DNA from 3 places in the Collimonas sp. NPDC087041 genome. Region 1 is predicted to be linked to each of the others. Evidence: predicted binding sites of a transcription regulator. Region 1 holds the regulator's gene; each other region holds the start of a gene.
The links. Region 1 encodes LexA, which represses DNA repair genes until DNA is damaged. Its sites were predicted from a motif close to ACTGTATNNNNATACAGT; they were not measured.
Positions count from the first base shown of each region.

Region 2: the regulator LexA is predicted to act here: its motif matches at 4,469-4,486, upstream of ACIPF8_RS05165 (VRR-NUC domain-containing protein).
Region 3: the regulator LexA is predicted to act here: its motif matches at 2,223-2,240, upstream of dinB (DNA polymerase IV).

Region 1 is NZ_JBIUZX010000006.1:203,263-210,372, forward strand. Features, by position in the region: gene ACIPF8_RS13280 (DUF47 domain-containing protein) at 1-244, opposite strand, end outside; gene ACIPF8_RS13285 (replicative DNA helicase) at 405-1,805, opposite strand; gene rplI (50S ribosomal protein L9) at 1,914-2,366, opposite strand; gene rpsR (30S ribosomal protein S18) at 2,393-2,677, opposite strand; gene priB (primosomal replication protein N) at 2,701-3,045, opposite strand; gene rpsF (30S ribosomal protein S6) at 3,100-3,468, opposite strand; gene lexA (transcriptional repressor LexA) at 3,804-4,463, shown strand; gene ACIPF8_RS13315 (RNA methyltransferase) at 4,596-5,372, opposite strand; gene ACIPF8_RS13320 (inositol monophosphatase family protein) at 5,545-6,348, shown strand; gene ACIPF8_RS13325 (VOC family protein) at 6,546-7,013, shown strand.
Region 2 is NZ_JBIUZX010000002.1:434,293-441,402, reverse strand. Features, by position in the region: gene ACIPF8_RS05180 (carboxy terminal-processing peptidase) at 1-768, opposite strand, end outside; gene ACIPF8_RS05175 (protease pro-enzyme activation domain-containing protein) at 1,167-2,726, shown strand; gene ACIPF8_RS05170 (S10 family peptidase) at 2,778-4,379, shown strand; gene ACIPF8_RS05165 (VRR-NUC domain-containing protein) at 4,550-6,208, shown strand; gene ACIPF8_RS05160 (ATP-dependent DNA helicase) at 6,205-7,110, shown strand, end outside.
Region 3 is NZ_JBIUZX010000009.1:52,453-59,562, reverse strand. Features, by position in the region: gene ACIPF8_RS16695 (LysE family translocator) at 1-573, shown strand, start outside; gene cls (cardiolipin synthase) at 723-2,150, shown strand; gene dinB (DNA polymerase IV) at 2,286-3,443, shown strand; gene ACIPF8_RS16680 (molybdopterin-dependent oxidoreductase) at 3,462-4,064, opposite strand; gene ACIPF8_RS16675 (hypothetical protein) at 4,224-4,421, shown strand; gene ACIPF8_RS16670 (MFS transporter) at 4,481-5,911, opposite strand; gene ACIPF8_RS16665 (ArsR/SmtB family transcription factor) at 5,998-6,687, shown strand; gene ACIPF8_RS16660 (DMT family transporter) at 6,727-7,110, shown strand, end outside.

The DNA.
Region 1 (7,110 bases):
TCAACTGATGGATGTCGTCACGATCGATCGGCGTGATGAACGTCTTGTGCAGCATGTCGATGGCATGATGCGTGACCTGGTCAGCCTGCTTTTCGATACCTTCAATTGCATGCACGCGAATTTCCAGATCGTCGAAATTCGTCATTAACGCCACCATTTCCTTGGCTCCCTTGACGCATAACTCCGCATGCTGATTAAAGAGCTCAAAGAATTTGCCCTCGGTGGGCATCAATCGTCCAAACATGTTTATTCTCTCTTCTGAGGTTAAGCTGAATCTATTACTAAATATATTGATTTAAAGCAAACAAATGTCACGAAACTGAAATATATCAGGCTCGCCCACTTATTGCTAAACAGGATTTGTGGATTTCTTCGCCGCCGGTGTTGACTAAAAACAACGGAAATCAATCTCCGCCGTATGGCGCATCCAAATTACCAACGTAATTATCGAATTTTGTATATTGACCGAGGAAACTCAGTCGCACGCTGCCAATCGGCCCGTTACGCTGCTTGCCGATGATGATTTCGGCAGTGCCTTTTTCCTGTGAATCGGGGTTGTAGACTTCGTCGCGGTAGATGAACAGGATAACGTCGGCATCCTGCTCGATAGCGCCAGACTCACGCAAGTCGGACATGACCGGGCGTTTGTTGGGACGCTGCTCCAATGAGCGGTTAAGCTGCGACAAGGCAATCACCGGACATTGCAATTCTTTCGCCAGCCCCTTCAGGTTTCGCGAAATTTCCGAAATTTCGGTCGCGCGGTTTTCACCGGCGCTATTCGCCGACATCAGCTGCAAGTAATCGATGATGATCAAACCCAGCGTGCCGCATTGGCGCGACAACCGACGCGCCCGCGCCCGCAATTCGATCGAGCTCAGCGCCGGCGTTTCATCGATGAACAACTGCGCATCGTTCATCTTCTGGATTGCATGCGTCAGGCGCGGCCAGTCTTCGTCGTTCAGGCGGCCGGTACGCAAGCGATGCTGGTCAAGCTTGCCGACCGAACCGAGCATACGCATGGCGAGCTGGGCGCCGCCCATTTCCATCGAAAAAATCGCCACCGGCAAACCGCTGTCGAGCGCAACGTTTTCACCGATATTCACCGAGAACGCGGTCTTACCCATCGATGGCCGTCCGGCCACAATCACCAGGTCGCCCTTTTGCAGGCCCGAGGTCATCTTGTCGAGATCAATGAAACCGGTCGAGACGCCGGTGATATCGCTCTGGTTGTCGCGGTTGTAGAGTTCGTCGATACGCTCCACCACCTGCGTCAGCAAGGGCTGGATTTCCTGGAAGCCCTGCGCGCCGCGCGCGCCTTCTTCGGCAATCGCAAAAATCTTGGACTCGGCCTCGTCCAGCATCTGCTTGACTTCCTTGCCCTGCGGGCTGAATGCCTGCCCCGAGATTTCATCGGCTACGGTGATCAGCTTGCGCAACACGCCGCGGTCGCGCACGATTTCAGCGTAACGGCGGATGTTGGCTGCGGACGGGGTATTTTGCGCGAGTGCGTTGAGATAGGACAGGCCGCCAACTTCCTCTGCCTTGCCGGTCCCGCTCAGCGATTCAAAGACCGTGATGACGTCGGCCGGCTTGGTGCTGTTGATCAGCTTGACCATGTGCTGGAAAATAATCCGATGGTCGTAACGATAGAAATCGTCGGCGCTCACGAAGTCGGCGATCTTGTCCCAGGCCGCATTATCCAGCAGCAATCCTCCTAAAACGGACTGCTCGGCTTCGATTGAATGGGGTGGTACGCGGAGGGAGTCAAGCTGTGGATCTGATGGTGCTTTAGAAGGTGCTTTCATGGCGCGAATTATACCTGTTTCACCCACCGCACCCAAAACAATGGACATAAAAAAAGCCGGGAAAACCCGGCTTTTTTATTACTGCAATATCTTTTTATTAACAGCGTATTAAACGTGCTCGCCGATAACTGCGATAGTGATGTCGATCACGACATCAGTATGCAATGCGACTGCAACAGCGTGTTCGCCGGTAGTCTTCAGCGGGCCGTTCGGCAGGCGAACTTGTGCTTTTTCAACAGCAAAACCTTGCTTGGTCAACGCTTCAGCGATATCGAAGTTGGTGACGGAACCAAACAAACGGCCGTCCACACCCGATTTTTGCGAAATCTGCACGGTCAGACCGTTCAGCTTCTCGCCTTGAGCCTGGGAAGCGGCCAGCTTTTCAGCTGCAGCTTTTTCCAGATCAGCGCGCTTCGCTTCGAATTCAGCGACAGCAGTTGTTGTAGCACGACGTGCCATACGTTGTGGAATCAGGAAGTTACGTGCGTAACCGTCCTTGACGCGAACAACTTCACCCAGATTGCCGAGATTAACGACTTTTTCCAACAGAATGACTTGCATGTTTTTCTCCTATTTCAAGTCGTCAATTAAGCGTTGTGCAGATCGGTGTATGGCAGCAGCGCCAGGAAACGCGCGCGCTTGATCGCGGTGTCCACTTGACGTTGATAGATTGCCTTGGTGCCGGTCAGACGTGCTGGCATGATCTTGCCGTTTTCCTGAACAAAATCCTTGAGCGTGTCGATATCTTTGTAATCAACGCTAGCAACGTGTGCAGCGGTGAAACGGCAGAATTTCTTGCGCTTGAACAGCGGGTTTTGTTGTTGACGCTTGTTTTTCAGTTTGCTTTTATCGAACTTTTTACCGAATGCCATTTTTGGCTCCTGTATCTAAATAATTAATCTGCAATTGCAGCTGTGCTTCCTGAGGAATCATCGGCTTCGACTGCAGCGAAATCAGTGATGTGAAATACCAGGCTTCTACCGTTGCGGCTCTTGCGTGCCATGAATCCAGTGAACCAGAATGTGCCTCCCAATGCCGCCGCGCTGAATCTTCCCGAAATCTCGCCGACGGCTAGCGCGGCAAGTTCAAATTCGATCAGACGCTTGATGCCTGCTTCAATCGGTTCCGAGCGGTGCTGCAAAGTCGCAGATACGATCGGGATGCCTGCCGGTGTGTAGCGTATGACTTCACGCTCGGCGATTTCGGCTACCAGTTGAAACACGTTATTGGGTTGACTCACTCCTGATGGACTCGATGGATAGGCAATGAATGCGGGTAGGCGGCCAGGTAAATATTAGGCTGCCGGCGCTTCAGTGCGATGGCTCTTGGCTGCATCTTCCTTCTGCACGGCCTTCATCATTGGCGAAGGACCAGTTTCGGCCTTCTTCAACTTGACGGTCAGATGACGCAATACTGCATCATTGAACTTGAAGCCGGTTTCGATTTCAGCCAGAGTTTCGCTGTCGCACTCGATGTTCAGGCAGACGTAATGTGCTTTTGCCAGTTTCTGGATCAGGTATGCCAGTTGGCGGCGGCCCCAGTCTTCCACGCGATGCACGGTACCGCCACGGGTTGTGACGATGCCTTTGTAGCGCTCGATCATTGCAGGCACTTGCTCGCTTTGATCTGGATGGACGATAAATACGATTTCATAATGACGCATGTAAGCTCCTTTTGGACGGATTGAAAAATCGCCCACCTCGGCGTCAAGACGAGTGTGGGAAGAGGAAAACCAGCAATAATACTAGCATTTGCAACAAAACTCAACGCTTTCAAGCCCTTACGCAAAATTCCTGTTCTACGTTATGGCTTATATGCATCAAATTGTCTTGCATTCGCACAAATACTGTACAAAAATACAGACTGTTGTTATGCACAGCATTGAACGAGTCAGGTTTTGCGCCTTTTCTGGGCTCTCAGCACAGAGAATACGCAAAGCAATTCGCCACGCTGCAATGGGCGCCTGCGTTGCGCCCCTACATTTCGTACCGCAAATATATGATCAAATTGACCGCACGCCAGCAACAAATCCTTGACCTGATCAAGAGCGCCATCGAAAACACCGGCTTCCCGCCGACGCGTGCCGAAATCGCCAACGAACTGGGTTTTCGCTCAGCCAATGCGGCGGAAGAGCATCTGCAAGCCTTGGCGCGCAAAGGCGCCATCGAAATATCACCCGGCACCTCACGCGGCATCCGCCTGACGGAAACGCACCAGTCCGGCGGCCGCAACCATGCCACGCAGCTGGCGCTGCCACATCCAGCCTTGATGCAGCTGAGCCTGCCGCTGGTCGGCCGGGTCGCCGCCGGGTCGCCGATACTGGCACAGGAGCATATCCAGGCCAGCTACAACGTCGACCCAGCCCTGTTCAGCGCCAAGCCCGACTATCTGTTGAAAGTGCGCGGCATGTCGATGCGTGATGCCGGCATACTGGACGGCGATCTGCTGGCAGTGAAAAAAACCGACAGCGCCCGCAACGGCCAGATCGTGGTTGCCCGCCTGGGCGACGACGTTACCGTCAAGCGCTATCAAAAGAACGGCTCGGTGATTCAACTATTGCCGGAAAATCCCGACTTCGAGCCGATCATCGTCACGTCAAAGCAAGAGGATTTTGCGCTGGAAGGCTTGGCGGTTGGTTTACTGCGCAGCTGGGCCTGACAACACGACCAAAACGCGACTAAATATGATGCGCGCCGATAGCAGTCGGCGCGCAACCCGCAGCATCCGCGGCCATCCGAAACGCCGGCAGCATCAGATATTAAGCCGCCACGCGACTACCCGGCACGTCGGTCAGGATCTATCCAGACGTCGCCGCTTGGTTAAAATCTGGCTGGCAATGCCGCGCAGAATATTGACTTCTTCCGTTTCCAGCTGCGCACGTGAGAACAGGCGCTTGAGACGCGGCATGAGTTTCTTCGGACTAGCTGGGTCAAGGAATTCGATTTCGATGAGCGCCTTTTCGAGATGCGCAAACATGCCGTCAATCTCGACCAAGCTGGCAGAGTTGCCCTGAAAGCCAATCTCATTACTCAATGGCAACGGCGCATCTTCCATGGCCGCAACCCGGCACTCATAGGCCAGCACCTGTACCGCCTGGGCCAGATTCAATGACGAATAATCGGGATTTGCCGGGATATTCAGCAGCACATTGCATTTTTCGACAACTTCGTTCGACAAGCCGTAGCGCTCGCTGCCGAACAGCACCGCCGCGTTCAAGCTGACATCCGCTGCCAACTGCGCCGCCAAAGCGCGCGGCGCAGCAAGGGGCGGCGAAAATTCACGCAGGCGGGCACTAAGCGCCGCCGCAAAGTTGCAGCCTTCCAACGCTTGTTCGACACTCTCGACGATACGGGCCGAAGCCAGGATGTCTTGTGCGCCGCTGGCGAAGGCAATTGCTTCCTCACGCTGCAACACATCAGGAAAACGCGGATTCACCAGGATCAACTCGGAAAAACCCATGGTTTTGATAGCGCGCGCAGCGGCGCCTACATTGCCCGGACTGCTGGTTTCGACCAGCACGAAGCGCAGCCGTTTGAAAAGAGACGTATTGGTTTTTGCCAGGTTCATTTAAAATAGCGCCATTACGCGGATTTCAGCGACTAAAAGCTGCCTAACTGGCAGCCCAGTTACTGAGATGTCCATCAAGGACGTCCGCATCGTTCATTATTATTTATCATATAGGTGGTTCTGTTCCCGGTAGGCTACAGTGCCGCCATTTTAACGGAACCAAACCCCGATCATGCATCCTATGCTCAATACGGCTATCAAAGCCGCCCGCCGTGGTGCCGCAGTTATTTCGCGCGCCTCTTTCGATCTCGACTTGCTGAAAGTAACAAAAAAACAGCATAACGACTTTGTCACCGAAGTCGACCAAGCTGCCGAAGCGGCAATCATCGACGTATTGAAGAATGCCTACCCGGATCACGCCATCCTGGCCGAGGAATCGGGCGCTTCCGCCAACCTGCACGATGACAACGAAAACGTCTGGATCATCGATCCACTCGACGGCACCACCAATTTCATCCACGGCTTCCCACAATACTGCGTATCCATCGCCCTGCAACAACGCGGCCATATCACCCAAGCCGTGGTCTACGACCCGACTCGCAACGATCTGTTCACGGCCACCAAGGGTTCCGGCGCCTACCTGAACGACAAACGAATTCGCGTCGGCAAGCGCGACAAGATCGCAGATGCATTGATCGGCACCGGCTTCCCATTCCGCGAAACTGAAGGCCCGGCGATGGACGAGTACATGAAAATGTTCCGCATCATGACACAAAGCTGTGCCGGCCTGCGTCGCCCCGGCGCAGCAGCACTGGATTTGGCCTATGTGGCAGCCGGCCGCCTGGACGGTTTCTTTGAAAAAGGCCTGAAGCCTTGGGATATCGCTGCAGGCGCATTGCTGATTGCAGAATCCGGCGGGATCATCGGCGACTTCTCCGGCGAATCGGATTACCTGTACAAGGGCGATGTCCTGGCAGGCAGCCCGAAGGTATTCGCGCAAATGGTCGGCCTGCTGTCGCCATTCGCTAAAAAATAAAACATTTGCTTCACCAGGACAAGGAGCGAAACGGCCTCCTTGTCCTGGCGCGATCCTGGCACTATCCTGGCAAACAAAACACTGCTTTTGTCATTTCAACTGCGCGGTCGGACGACTACAATGCATGCCATGCGCAACAGCGCAATCGGACAGATTGAACGACTATTCCCCTACTCCCCTACTCGCAGGAGAACAATATGGCAGTCAAACCAATTCCCGACGGCTACTCTTCCGTCACTCCCTACCTCGCCGTCGATGATGCCGCCAAGGCCATCACTTTCTATCAAAAAGCGTTCAATGCCGTGGAACTGTTCCGCATGGAAGGCCCGGATCACCGGATTGGCCACGCAGAAATCAAAATCGGCAACTCGCATGTCATGTTGGCCGATGAATGTCCTGGCATGGAAATCCGCAGCCCCAAAACACTGGGCGGAGCCGGCATCAGCATCATGATCTATGTCGACAATGTCGATGTCATCTACCCGCAGGCAATTGCTGCCGGCGGCGTAGAACTGCGGCCGCTGCGCGACCAGTTCTACGGCGACCGCTCCGGCACCCTGAAAGATCCTTTCGGCCATGTCTGGACCGTCAGCACACACATAGCGGATTACTCGCCCGAAGAACTGAGCGAACGCGCTGCCGCGGCCATGAAAAGCACGCCCTGAGCGAGACGTTGCCAAAGCGCATGCCGCCGTGATCCGCTGGCAGTTGGCGGGGCGCGGCAGCCTTTTCAAGGCGCCCGCCTCCCAATGCATCGGAATT
Region 2 (7,110 bases), on a different contig from region 1:
GCGGATGGTGGTGTACTCATCGCGTTCCTGCAGCACCGCACCGATGCCAACCAGCGACAGCTTCATCGAGATATCGAAATCTGCGGCGGCCGTCGTGCCGAGATAGTCGGTATGCGGTTCGATCGAGGTCGCATAGGCGTTCATGAAAATCTGGAATACGTCGTCGCTCTTGTATTTATAGACGCGCGCCAGCGAGTTGTCGTAACGCTTGTTGAGCGTGTCGCGGATCGCCTGGTCGTTCTTGCCGGCCAGCTTCAGGCGCAGCCAGTCGTTCTTGACGCGCTTGCGCCAGAGGTCGCGGCTTTCCGCTTCCGTTTGCGGCCATGGTTCCTTGTCGCGCACGAAGGCAAAGTCTTCCTTCTTGCTGAAATCGAAACCCTGTTTGAGGAGTTCACGCGCGTAGGTCAGGCGCTCGACTACGCGCTGCTCGTACACATTGAATATGGAAAACGGGATCTGCAGATCTTCGTGATTGATGCCATCGTCCAGCTTGCTGTGTTGCGCTGTGAATTGATCGATATCCGATTGCACGAAAAAGAATTTTTCCGGGTCCAGCAATTTGATATAGCGGTTGATGATCTTCCCCGCCAACGCATCGTCCAGCGGCATCGGCTTGTAATGGAAACGCGTCAGGAATTGCGCGCTCAGATGCGCCGCCTGCGCCTGCTGCTGCAGCGGCGTCAGGACTGGCGGCGGTCCGGCTTCCAGCGCTTGGGCGGTGGCTGAGATCGCCAGCAAGATACATAGCAGACTATTTTTGAGGCGCATATTAGCTTCTATCCGAGGTTCGGGGTTGATTCAGTAATAGGTTAATTCTACTTGGCTTTCACGGATGCATGCGAGGCGCCCGAAGTCTTTGTTTGTATCGTAAAGTTGGCTGTTGCCGCGCGTCCATAAAGGACGCGGGCCGGCCGCCGAAAGCGATGGTGGGATTGCCTTGGTTGAGGATTGTAATAATTATGAAAAATACAATATCAAGTTCGCTGCTGAGCCAGCCCAATGGCAAAAATGGGAATAAAATGTTTCTTAAGAGAAAAGGAACTGTCCCTTCGTGCATGTGTCTGATTTGAGCGAGATGTGTGAGTAGCATGCGCGCGGCCTGAATGGCTTGCGTAGTTTCGCCTTGTCCTTCGCTATACCTGTTGCAGAAACGGAGCATGACAACCATGGCAAAAATTCCTCTCCCCGGCAGTGAGCGCAACGCCCCGGCCGATGCGCAATGCGTCGGTAATGCCGCCCCTTCGGAAACACTGGAAGTAACGGTCTTCCTGCGCCGCAACGGCGAGCAGGAGTTGCAGGCGCTGGTCGGCCGGCTGGCCTCCGGCGCCGTTGCCGTACCGCATTTGTCGCGTGCAGAATTCGCCGGCAAGTACTGCGCCGCACCCGAATATATCGCCCGTGTCGCCGCATTTGCGCGCAATCATTCGCTGCAGGTAGTGGGCAGTGATCCGGCCTGCAGCACGGTCACCTTGTCGGGCACGGTGGCGCAATGCAATCGCGCCTTCGATGTCGACCTGCAGCGTTACACATCGCAACAGGGCGACTATCGCGGCCGGGTCGGCGCGCTGCATATTCCTGAAGAATTGCTGGATATCGTGACGGCGGTGGTCGGGCTCGACAATCGGCCGCAAGCGCGTTCGCATTTCCGCCTGCATCCGCCGTTCCGCTTTGCGCCGCATAGCGTCGCCACCTCCTACCTGCCGACGCAGCTGGCAACGCTGTACGATTTTCCCGATAACCAGGGCAAAGGCCAATGCATCGCCATCATCGAGCTTGGCGGCGGCTACAAGCAATCTGATCTGCAAACCTATTTCACGCGATTGGGGATACCTGTTCCGAACGTCACTGCAGTAGCCGTGAACGGTCCCGGCAACCAGCCGAGCGGCGATCCCAACGGCCCCGACGGCGAAGTGGTGCTGGATATCGAAATTGCCGGCGCGATTGCGCCGGAAGCGCAGATCGTCGTGTATTTCTCGACCAATACCGATGCCGGTTTCATCAACGCGCTCAACAGCGCCGTGCATGACAGCCAGCATCAACCCTCCATCATTTCGATCAGCTGGGGCAGCGCCGAAGCAGGCTGGACGCAACAATCGATGCAGGCTTTCAATGCGGCGCTGCAAGCCGCAGCGGCGATGGGCGTGACAGTGTGTGTAGCCTCCGGCGACAACGGCTCCAGCGACGGTGTCGCGGATGGCGCCAATCATGTCGATTTTCCGGCGTCCAGTCCATATGCGCTGGCCTGCGGCGGCACGCGCCTGCTGGCCGGCGGCAATATCATCGAGCGCGAAGTGGTGTGGAATGACGGCAGCCAGGGCGGCGCCGGCGGCGGTGGCGTCAGCGCAGTATTTGGGCTGCCGCTCTGGCAACAGAACCTGACGCTGACCAGCACCAATGGCAAGCATGTGCCGCTGGCGATGCGCGGCGTGCCGGATGTGGCCGGCAATGCCGATCCGGCCACCGGCTACCAGGTGCATGTCGACGGCAGCGATGCGGTCGTCGGTGGCACCAGTGCCGTGGCGCCGTTATGGGCAGCGCTGTTCGCGCGCATCAATGCGGGCCGCGGCAGCGCGGTCGGCTACGTGAATGCGCGGCTGTATCAGCAGCCGGCTGGCTTCCACGATATCACGCAAGGAAACAACGGCAGTTTTGCCGCGACGCCGGGCTGGGATGCCTGTACCGGACTAGGCAGCCCGGACGGCAAGAAACTGGCCAGCGGCATTTAGTCATTCCATTTCCAGCGCGGGCGATTGCCGGCGCGTCGAAAGAGAGGGATCATGAACATCAATCATGCAGCGGTCCATCACCCAACAACGGCCCAGGACCAGCCTTTTTTCGATCCGCTCGCCTACGGCAACGGCCCAGCCGATGCGGTTACCGACAGCAGCGAGAATGCTGCCATCACCCATCACAACACCACCATCGGCCAGCACGTTTATAACTACACCGCGAGCGCAGGTCATCTGGTCGCAGTCGATGCCAACAGTTCGCAGCCGGCTGCCAAGATGTTCTACGTGGCGTTCACGGTCGACGGCCAGGATCTGAACACGCGGCCGGTGACATTCTTCTATAACGGCGGGCCTGGCTCGTCGGCGGTGTTCGTGTTGCTCGGCTCATTCGCGCCGAAACGCATCAAGACCGCCATGCCCGGCTTTACGCCACCGCCGCCGTACACCATGGAAGACAATCCCGACAGCCTGCTCGACAAAAGCGACCTGGTCTTCATCAACCCGGTCGGCACAGGTTATTCGGCCGCTATCGCGCCGTTCAAGAACAAGGATTTCTGGGGCGTCGACCAGGATGCCAAATCGATCCGCCAATTCATCAAGCGCTACCTGACCGCCAACGATCGCTGGAATTCGCCGAAATTCCTGTTCGGGGAATCGTACGGTACGGCGCGCAGCGCGGTGCTGTCCTACCTGCTGCACGAGGATGGCGTCGATCTCAATGGTATCACGCTGCAATCGTCGATCCTCGACTACACCCAGGCCGGCAATCCTGTCGGCGCGTTGCCGACCGCCGTGGCCGACGCCTGGTATCACAAGAAAAGCACGCTGAGCCCAACCGCGGCCAGCCTGCCCGACCTGATGGCCAGCGCAGCGCTGTTTGCGCGCAGCGACTATGCGACTGCACTGCAGAAATTTCCACGGGCAGATCCCGTCACGGTCAAGCAACTGAGCGATTTCACCGGCATCGACCAAACCACGCTGACATCCTGGGGACTGGATGTGGCGGCCCAGGACAACCTGGGCCACACACTATTCCTGACTACCCTGCTGAAAAGCCAGGGACTGGCGCTGGGCGCCTACGATGGCCGCGTGACCGGCATCGATAGCGGAATTGCAGCGACCATTTCACCCAACTCAGGTGGCAACGATCCGACCATGAACGCGGTATCCGGGGTCTACACTGCGATGTGGAACAACTACCTGAACGACGGCCTCAAGTTCACCTCGAATTCGGCATTCACCGATCTCAACGACCAGGCCTTCGCCAACTGGGATTTCAGCCACATCGATCCGACCGGCGCGCAAAAAGGCGTCGACGCCAAGGGCGATGTGATCCTCTACACCGCCGGCGACCTGGCGGCGACGATGAGCTTGAACGTCGATCTGAAAGTGCTGTCGGCCAACGGCTATTACGATTTCGTCACGCCGTTCTACCAGACCGTGATGGATCTGCAAAAGATGCCGCTGGTCGATCCGAACGTACGCAAGAACCTCAGCGCAAAGTTCTACCCGTCCGGCCACATGGTCTACCTGGAGGCCGCTTCACGCACCGCACTGAAGGCTGATCTGGCGGCGATGATCGATGCCGCCACCTCGGATCAGCACGCGTTAGCCAGGATCAGGAGTTTGCAGGCGCGCAAGCTGGGATAGCGCGCGTGCGCTATCCAGCGTAGCAAGACGAACACAAGCTGTCGGTGCAATTTACGGGCATTGACCCGTGCTCATATATACTGAGCATAACTGTATGTCCATACAGTTATAAATTCATCAAGCTCGGTGGGCGCCACGCTCTACGGCGCTGCATCGTTTTCGCCCGCACCATGATCAGAACGCTGGAAAACCGCTTTTATTATCTCGACAACTTTCGCACAGTGGTCGAGTCGGTACGCGCGCGTTATCGGCATTTGCTGAGTGCTGACGAACAGCGCTTCGTCGATGGTTTCGGCGCGTTGCCGCAGGTGTCGCAGGCCTTGCTGGTGCGGATGGTGATGCGCAAGGGTGAGCTGTTTCGGCTGAGTAAGTTGAAATACGATGAAATCGGTTGCGCGCGCGGCGCCGCAAAGGTCCTGTGCGATGCCGGCTGGCTGGACACGCAGCCGGTGATCGGCATCGAGCAATTGTTCGGCTTGTTGACCAAAGGTGAAATCACCGATGCCTTTCCGCTGCTGCGGCAAAACAAGGGCGCACGTAAAAGCGAGCAGTTGGCGATGCTGCTGGATTCTGGCGACGATATCGATGGCGCGCGTACGCTGTCGGCCTGGCACCCTGGCATCGATGACCAATTGCTGCAGTTGCGGATTGCCCCGCTGTGCGATCGCATGCGCCTGATGTTCTTCGGTAACCTGCATCAGGATTGGTCGGAATTCGTGCTGTCGGAATTGGGTATCTTCAAGTATGAGCCGGTTGATTTGTCACCGGTGTCGCAAGGTTTCAGCACGCGCCACGAGATCGACGAGTATCTGCATCTGCACGCTTGCCGCGAACGTTTCCACAACGGCGAGACGCCGGAAGCCGTGGTCGCCGATATCCCTGCCGCACCGTATCCGAACGACTGGCTGGAGCAGCGCCGCAGCAAGCTGCTGTTTCAAATCGCCCAGCACTACGAGCGCAGTGGCATGCTGTCCGATGCGCTGCGCCACTATGCCGATTGTCCGTGGCCCGGCGCGCGCCTGCGTGCGGTGCGAGTGCTGGAGCGTTGTGGCCAGCCAGCGGCGGCCTTCGAACTGGCGCGGCAGGCTGAGCAGCAACCGGAAGGCGAAGCCGAAAGCCAGCAACTGCTGCGCATCATGCCGCGCTTGCGGCGCCAACTCGGTCACGGAAAAATTGCAGCGGCCAGTGCGCCGCAGATTGTGCAACATGCGTTGATTCTGCCGCGCCCCGAGCAGGCGCTTGCGGTCGAGGCTGTGCTCGAAGCGCATTTGTCGCGCGCCGATGCACCTGCGGTCTATGTGGAAAATGCATTGCTGAATTCGCTGTTCGGCCTGCTGTTCTGGGACGCCATATTTGCTCCGCTGCCGGGCGCGTTCTTCCATCCCTTCCAGAGCGGGCCGGCTGATTTGTACAGCCTGGATTTCCGCCAGCGCCGGGCCAGCCGCTTTGATGCCGGCTTCGCCCAACTCGAATCCGGTGAATACAGGCAAACCATCCTGCACAACTTTGCAGCCAAGACCAACACCCAGTCGCCATTCGTGTTCTGGGGCATCATCGACGACGCATTGCTGGCCATGGCGCTGGATTGCCTGCCGCCGCAGCACTTGCGCAAATGCTTCGAGCGAATCCTGCAGGACATCCGCAACAATCGTTCCGGCTTGCCGGACCTGATCCAGTTCTGGCCAGCGGAAAAACGTTACCGGATGATCGAAGTCAAAGGGCCGGGCGACCGCTTGCAGGACAACCAGATCCGCTGGTTGCATTACTTCGCCGAACAACAGATTCCGGTGACGGTGTGCTACGTCCAGTGGGCGCAGGAGGCGGCATGAGCGAAGCGCGTTATGTGGTCGCGGTGCGCGCGCTGTGCGATTTCACTGCCAAGCAGGGCGATCTCGATTTGCGTTTTACGCCAGGACCGAGCGCACAGGAAGGCATTGCCGGCCATATCGAAGTGGCGACGCGGCGTGGCGCCGGTTACGAAGCTGAGGTTAGCCTCAGTGGCTCGTTTGGCCCGCTGCTGGTGCGCGGCCGCGCCGATGGCTACGATCCGGTGCGGAACCGTCTGGAGGAAGTCAAGACTTTCCGCGGCGATCTCAGCCGCATGCCAGACAATCATCGGCATCTGCATTGGGCGCAGGTCAGGATCTATGGCCACCTGCTGTGCCAGAGCCGCAATTTATCCGAGCTGCAGCTGGCGCTGGTGTATTACGACATCGGCAAGCAGAAAGAGACATTGCTGACCGAGTACGCCACCGCAGGCATGTTGCAACAGTTCTTCGAGCAGCAATGCGGCCGCTTCCTGGCTTGGGCCGAACAGGAAATGGCGCATCGGCTGACGCGTGATGAGCAACTGGCAGGATTGCGTTTTCCGCATGTCGATTTTCGCCCCGGACAACGAGCATTGGCGGAAGCGGTATACAAAGGTGCGAGTAGCGGACGCTGTCTGCTGGCGCAGGCGCCGACCGGCATCGGCAAGACCATCGGCACCTTGTTCCCGCTGCTCAAGGCCAGTCCGGCGCAGCGTCTGGACAAGCTGTTCTTCCTGTCCGCCAAGACTTCGGGCCGGGCGCTGGCGCTGGATGCGCTGACGCAAATCCGGCGGAGCGAACCGGCATTGCCGTTGCGTGTGCTGGAAATGGTGGCGCGCGACAAGGCTTGCGAGCATCCGGATAAGGCTTGCAACGGCGAATCCTGCCCACTGGCGCAAGGTTTTTACGACCGCCTGCCGCAG
Region 3 (7,110 bases), on a different contig from region 1:
CCCGGCCCCAACATGATCTACCTGATTTCGCGTTCGATCTGCCAAGGCCCGAAAGCCGGGTTCGTCTCGCTGGCAGGCATCGCCACCGGATTTCTTTTCTATATGCTGTGCGCGGCGTTGGGTATCACCGCGCTGCTGTTTGCCGTGCCGTTCGCCTACGATCTGCTGCGTTTCGGCGGCGCTGCCTACCTGCTGTACCTGGCCTGGCAAGCAGTAAAACCAGGTGGCCGCTCGCCGTTTGCAGTGCGCGACCTGCCCGCCGACAGCAACCGCAAGCTGTTCCTGATGGGCTTGTTCACCAATCTGCTCAACCCAAAGGTGGCGTTACTGTATCTGGCGCTGCTGCCGCAATTCATCGATCCGAACGGCGCCAGCGTCCTGGTGCAATCGGTGGTGTTGGGGGCGATCCAGATCTTCATCAGTATTGCCGTCAATTCCGCAGTCACGCTGGCCGCTGGCTCGATTGCCGGAATGCTGGCAAGCCGGCCGAGCTGGTTGCTGGTGCAGCGCTGGCTGATGGGCACCGTGCTGGCCGGCCTGGCCGTGAAGATCGCGCTGCAGGCAAAGAAATAACTTCTCCCGGGCGTGCACGACAGGCGCCGGCGGCGGCAAAACAATCCAGCGTGATGCCGTCCGCCCACTCGGCAAATGGACAACACGTTCACCCGTGAGTCGATTTATTGGCTAACATGCAAGCTTCCACGCAACCCGGAGTCGCCTGAATGCCGCATTTGCCGTTTGCCCTGATTTCCACCGTTGTCCTGCTGCTGCACATCGCCGGCATCTTTGCTGCCGCGCATGCACTGATGCACACACGCACCCCGCAGGGTTCCGTGGCCTGGGTATTCGGGCTGGTGCTGCTGCCCTATTTCACGCTGCTGCCTTACCTGTTCCTCGGCAGCAAACGCTTTTCCGGTTATGTCGAGCTGCACCATTCGCGCCTGGCGCGCCTGCGCAAGCTGGATGATCCTGAGCAACTGGCGCTGGCGGCGCGCCATCCTGCCGATCCCGGCGCACAGCGTTTCAAAGCCATCAGCGCCATGCTGGGCGTTCCCTTTCTCAGCGGCCACCACCTGCGCCTATTGGTCAACGGCGCGGCCGCCTTCGACGCGATCTTCGCAGCCATCGCCAGCGCAGAACATTATGTGTTGGTGCAATTCTTCATCATTCACGATGACGAACTTGGTCGGCGTCTGCAATCGGCCTTACTGGAGCGCGCCGCCGCTGGCGTACGCGTCTACGTGCTGTACGACGGCGTCGGCAGCCATGATCTGCCGAACAGCTACAGCGATATCCTGCGCGCTGGTGGCGTGCAGGTGCATCCATTTGCGACACGGCGCTGGCGCAATCGCTTCCAGCTCAACTTCCGCAATCACCGCAAGATCGTCGTGGTGGACGGCTGGCGCGGCTTTGTCGGAGGCTTGAATGTCGGCGAAGAATATCTGGGCCGCAAACCGCCGCTGGCGCCTTGGCGCGATACCCATATGGAATTGCAAGGGCCGGCGGTGGCCGACCTGCAACTGGCTTTCGATGAAAACTGGCACTGGATCACCGGCGACCTGCTCAGTTTGCTGCCGCCGCGCGCCAGCGCCGAAGGCGCCAATGCCACCAGCCTGATCGCCGCCACCGGGCCGGCCGACGCCCAGGAGACCTGCTCGCTGTTCTTCGTCGAAGCGATTCACGCCGCCCAGCGACGCCTGTGGCTGACCTCGCCTTACCTGGTGCCCGATTCGGCAGTGATGGCGGCCTTGCAGCTGGCGGTATTCCGCGGCGTTGATGTGCGCATCCTGATCCCGTCACGCCCCGATCACCGCACGGTCTACATGGCTTCGACACTGTATGCCCACGAATCGGTGCGCGCCGGCATCCGCGTATTTCGCTACCTGCCCGGCTTCACCCATCAGAAAGTGATGCTGATCGACGACGACACCACGGCAGTCGGCAGCATGAACCTGGATAACCGTTCGCTGCGCCTCAACTTTGAAATCAGTTCTTTGAATATCGATCCGACCTTCGCCGCCGAAGTCGAGACGATGCTACTGGCCGATTTTGAGCAAGCCCATGAAATCGATAGCGGCGAATACGCCCAATTCCATTATTTGTACCGGGTGGCGATACATGTCGCCAGGCTGATGAGTCCGGTGCTATAAATAGCGGCACGGCAGCGACTAAAGATTTGCTTTATTGCCATGTAAAAATTCAATGGCAAGCGCATTTTTATTACTGTGTTTTTATACAGTGATGTTATGCTGTCGCCGTATCGAATCTCTTACATCATTGACTTCATGGTTTCGCACATCCGTCGTATCGCACATCTGGATATGGACGCTTTCTACGCCTCGGTCGAGCTGCTGCGCTACCCCGACTTGCGCGGCCAGGCCGTAGTCATAGGAGGCGGCTCCAGGCACACCCCGGAAGTCGGCGAAGATGGCCAGCGGCGCTACGCCAAGCTGCGCGATTATGTCGGCCGCGGCGTCGTCACCACCTCCACTTATGAAGCACGGGCATTGGGCGTGTTTTCCGCGATGGGCATGATGAAAGCTGCCAAGCTGGCGCCCGATGCGGTCCTGCTGCCGACCGATTTCGAATCCTACCGTCATTACTCGCGGCTGTTCAAGGCTGCCGTAGCCAGCATTGCGCCGTTGATCGAGGACCGCGGCATCGATGAAATCTATATCGACCTGACCGAATTCGACGAGGATGTACGGGTGCTGGCGCAGCGTATCAAGGACGCCGTGCGCGACGCCACCGGTTTGTCCTGCTCCATCGGCATCGCGCCCAACAAGTTGCTGGCCAAGATTTGTTCGGAACTGGAAAAGCCAAACGGCCTGACTGTGATCACCGAGGATGACGTGGCGCCGCGCATCTGGCCGCTACGCGCCAGCAAGGTCAACGGCATTGGTCCCAAGGCCGCGGAAAAACTGGCAGCGCTGGGCATCCAGACCATTGGCGATGTGGCGGCGGCCGATCCGGCGCTGTTGCAGGACAATTTCGGCCGCACCTACAGCGAGTGGCTGATGCGCGCTTCACGCGGCCTCGATGAAAGGCCGGTTGTCACCAGTTCGGAAACCAAATCGATCAGCCGCGAAACCACCTTTGAACGCGATCTGCACGCCAAGCTGGATCGTGGCGTCCTGACTCCGATTTTCACGGATCTGTGCGTACGACTGGCCGGCGACCTGCAGCGAAAAGGTTACGTTGCACGCACCATCGGCATCAAGCTGCGCTTTGCCGATTTTCGTATCGCCACGCGCGACCTGACCTTGCCCGAAGCCACCGACGACGCGGCCGCCATCCGCCAGGCGGCCGGCGAGTGCCTACGCCGCATCACGCTGGATCGGCGCTTGCGATTGCTGGGCGTACGCGCCAGTGCGCTGTCGCGGAAAGAGGATGTCGCCAACGGCCCATCCGTGATGCAAGGCGAATTATTCAGCGAACCATAAACCAGGTCGCGCGCCCACTCACTTCTTGGCAACTACCTCAATGCAATAAAGACCCCATGGACACAACGCAAAACGCTGGTTGAGCGGCTTTTGCGCCTGTTCGGCGATGCGGTCGGCATCGTAAATGGCGAAGATCGGGCCGAAACCGCCAATAGCCATTGGCTGGCCGTCGATATGCGTGGCCAGGATGTAGCCGTATTGTCGCAGTTGAGAAAAACTCAATTGCGGCATGTAGCCATCGACTGAATGGAACACGATCTGCGTTTCCGCACCCTTGTTTGCACCGAGCATATCGAGTACCGCAGCCAGGCGCGGCCCGCGCAACTGATGCGGCTTGCTGTCGTATTCCAGGGTTGGATTGATGGTGACCTGCGGCAGTTTTTCCAGCGCCGCCAGGTCAAAGGTAAACGCCCGCTCGAATTGCACGTTCTGCTTGTGCATCATCTGGTCGATCACGGCATCGGTCGGGCCGCGATTGCTACGTTCAATTGCACCTGCAATCGTCAGTACGACCGGTCCGCTTGAATGCGTCGTCGATTTGGTTGTCGCGGCATAGGCCGATGTGCCCAGGGCTGCCAAGATAGAGGTTGTTGCGGTCGACAAAAATTGGCGTTTTTTCAATCGTGACTCCTTGAAAAGGTTTTATGTCCGCTGGATGCGTGTTTAAGGCATGATTGCGTTGTCGCAATTGTATTTGTCAACGGAATATCTGTCGCGACGTTTATAGCTTAGGCCGCTGCAATTGCGGATAGTGAAACCCAATCACCGGAAGGAATGAATATGAAAAAGCTATTAGGTATCGCCGCTCTTCTCCTTGCATTCACACCATTCGTCCATGCCCAGAATATGGATAATCCGCTGGCAAATCATCCTGAAGCCCGTAACGACCGTACTCCGGAAAGCTACGACCGTCATCGCGCCCCCGAACATAAGCGCCATGTAAAAAAACATCGTCGCCACGTTGAAGAAAAAAAATAATCTGATGTAGCTGCGCCGACTCGTCACACTTTGCGCATAGGCGAGTCGGTCCCAATGCCTTATTGGGGCACTCCGGCCACGGGCCGAACCAGATATCCCATTCCCGCAGAAATCAATAGCAGTATGGTCGCCGTCAACATGGCAATCTTGACGCCGTCGATCATGTTGCCGCCAAAGCTGTCGCTGACCAGCGCACCGAATACCGCCACTCCCACCGCTCCGCCAACCTGCCGCGCCGTATTAAGCACTGCCGACGCCGTGCCCGCCCGGTTCTTTTCGACGCTGGACAATATCGACGTCGTCATCGCCGGCACCGCCAGGCCCATGCCCCCCGGAATCAGCACGAAACCCGGCAGCATCTGCAGGAAACTGGCGTGCTCGGCGACGCCGATGCTACCCAGCAAACCGTAGCCTAGGGCGCCGATTGCACCGCCCAGCATCATTGGCAGGCGAATACCGGCGTGGCCGATCAGCCAGCCGCTGACCAGATTGGAAAAAATGAAGGTCGCCGTCAGCGGCAGGAATGCCAGGCCGGCTTGCAACGAGCTGTAGCCCAACAACTTCTGCAGATAAAAGCTGATGACAAAGATCACGCCATAGTAGGAAAAATTGACCAGCACACCAAACAACACCGCTGCCGAAAAACTGGTCTGCCGAAAAAATTGCAGCGGCAACATCGGATGTGCGGCCTTTTTCTCAACCAGGATAAAAGCCGTACCCGCAACCAGCGCCACAGCGAAACCTGCGAGCACCAACGGATGCAACAAGCCGAGCGGATGCAGTTCGATGACAGCGCCGACCAGGCCCGTCAGCGCCAGGATTGCAAGTATCTGGCCTGGCCAATCGAACGCGTCCGTATGCCGTTTGGCGGCAATCGCCGGCACCACGCGCATGGTCAGGAAAAATCCAAGTACACAAATCGGAATATTGACCCAGAAGATGCTACGCCAGCCGCCTGCCGCCAACAGCAAGCCACCGAGCACCGGACCGGCGGCAATCGACACGCCACCGGCGGCCGTCCACAGGCCGATCGCCTTGGCCAACAATTTCTTGTCGTGCGCACAGGCGCGATTCAGAATCGCCAGAGAACTTGGCACCAGCAATGCCGCGCCAATACCCTGCAAGGCGCGGGCGGCATTCAGGAAACCAGCATTCGGCGCCAGTCCGCAAGCCATCGAGGTCAATGCAAACAGCAGGAAGCCGGCCAGGAACAGTTTCTTAGAACCGAACTTGTCGCCCAAAGCGCCGGCCGACAACAGGAATACGGCAAAACCCAGCGTGTAGGCATCGACCACCCATTGTAGCGCTGCTACCGGCGCATGCAAATCGCTGCCGATTTTTGGCAAGGCGACATTGACGATAGTGATGTCGAGCTGGACGATAATGAAGGCAAAGCTGCTGGCGGCAATCGTCCAGCCTGCTGCTGGAATTGCTGCTTTCGCAACTGCGTTGGCGTCGCCCATTGGACGCACCGTTTGAGGGGTTGTCATTGCTACTACTCCGAAGTAATCAAGCCTTGATTCTGTGCTAGTTGTACCCGCTTGTCACACAACAACAGTACGGTTACCATCAAACTATGAACGATGAACCAGACCTCAGCCGACTAGCACGCACCATTGGCGATCCTACCCGTATCCAGATGTTGGCGCTGCTGATGGAAGGACGCGCGCTGACCGCCAAGGAGCTGGCCTACGGCACCGATATCAAGCCAGCTACTGCAACCACCCACTTGCGCCAGCTGCTGGAAGACAAACTGCTCGACATGACCACGCAAGGCCGGCACAAATACTTCCGCCTGGCTTCACCGGAAGTGGCGCGGCTGATCGAATCGCTGATGGTGTTTGCGCCGAAGCGCAAGCATGTCGGACCGACCGTCGGCCACAACGCCATCTGCACCGCCCGTTTCTGCTACGACCATCTGGCCGGCAAGCTCGGCACGCAACTGACCGATGTGCTGGTCAAGCGCGGCTTGCTGGAAACCGAGGACGGCACCTTCTTGCTGACAGAGCAAGGCGAAACCTGGTTCGGCGAATTCGGCATCGATACCAAAGCCCTGCAGAAGAGCCGACGCCAGTTTGCCTATCCTTGCCTGGACTGGAGCGAACGCCGCGATCACCTGGCCGGCGCATTGGGTGCAACGCTGGCGAAACGCATGATCGAACTGGGCTGGCTGACCCGCAACAAGCATTCTCGCGCAGTCTCGATCACGGCGGACGGCCGCAGCGCACTGGCCGAACAGTTCGGGATCGCCTTGCACCACGAGTAGACGGACAAGCATCCGCCTCTGCTACTGAAGGAAAAACACATGCATCAAGGTGCACTCTACGCATTGCTGGCCGCGGCGTTGTTTGGCGCCAGCACACCGTTTTCCAAGATGCTGGTCGGCCATGTGTCGCCGGTGACGCTGGCGGGACTGCTGTATCTTGGCAGCGGCGTCGGCTTGTCGATCTGGTACCTTGTCCGGCGCGCCCTACGGCGCAATGAACAGGACGGCGACGGCTTGCGCCGCAAGGATTTGCGGTGGCTTGCGGCGGTCATTCTGAGCGGCGGCATTGGCGGCCCGATCCTGCTGATGCTGGGTCTGTCCTCGACTCCGGCTTCCAGCGCCTCCTTGTTGCTCAACATGGAAGGCGTCCTGACTGCCGCCCTTGCCTGGTTTGTGTTCAAGGAAAATTTCGATCGCCGCATC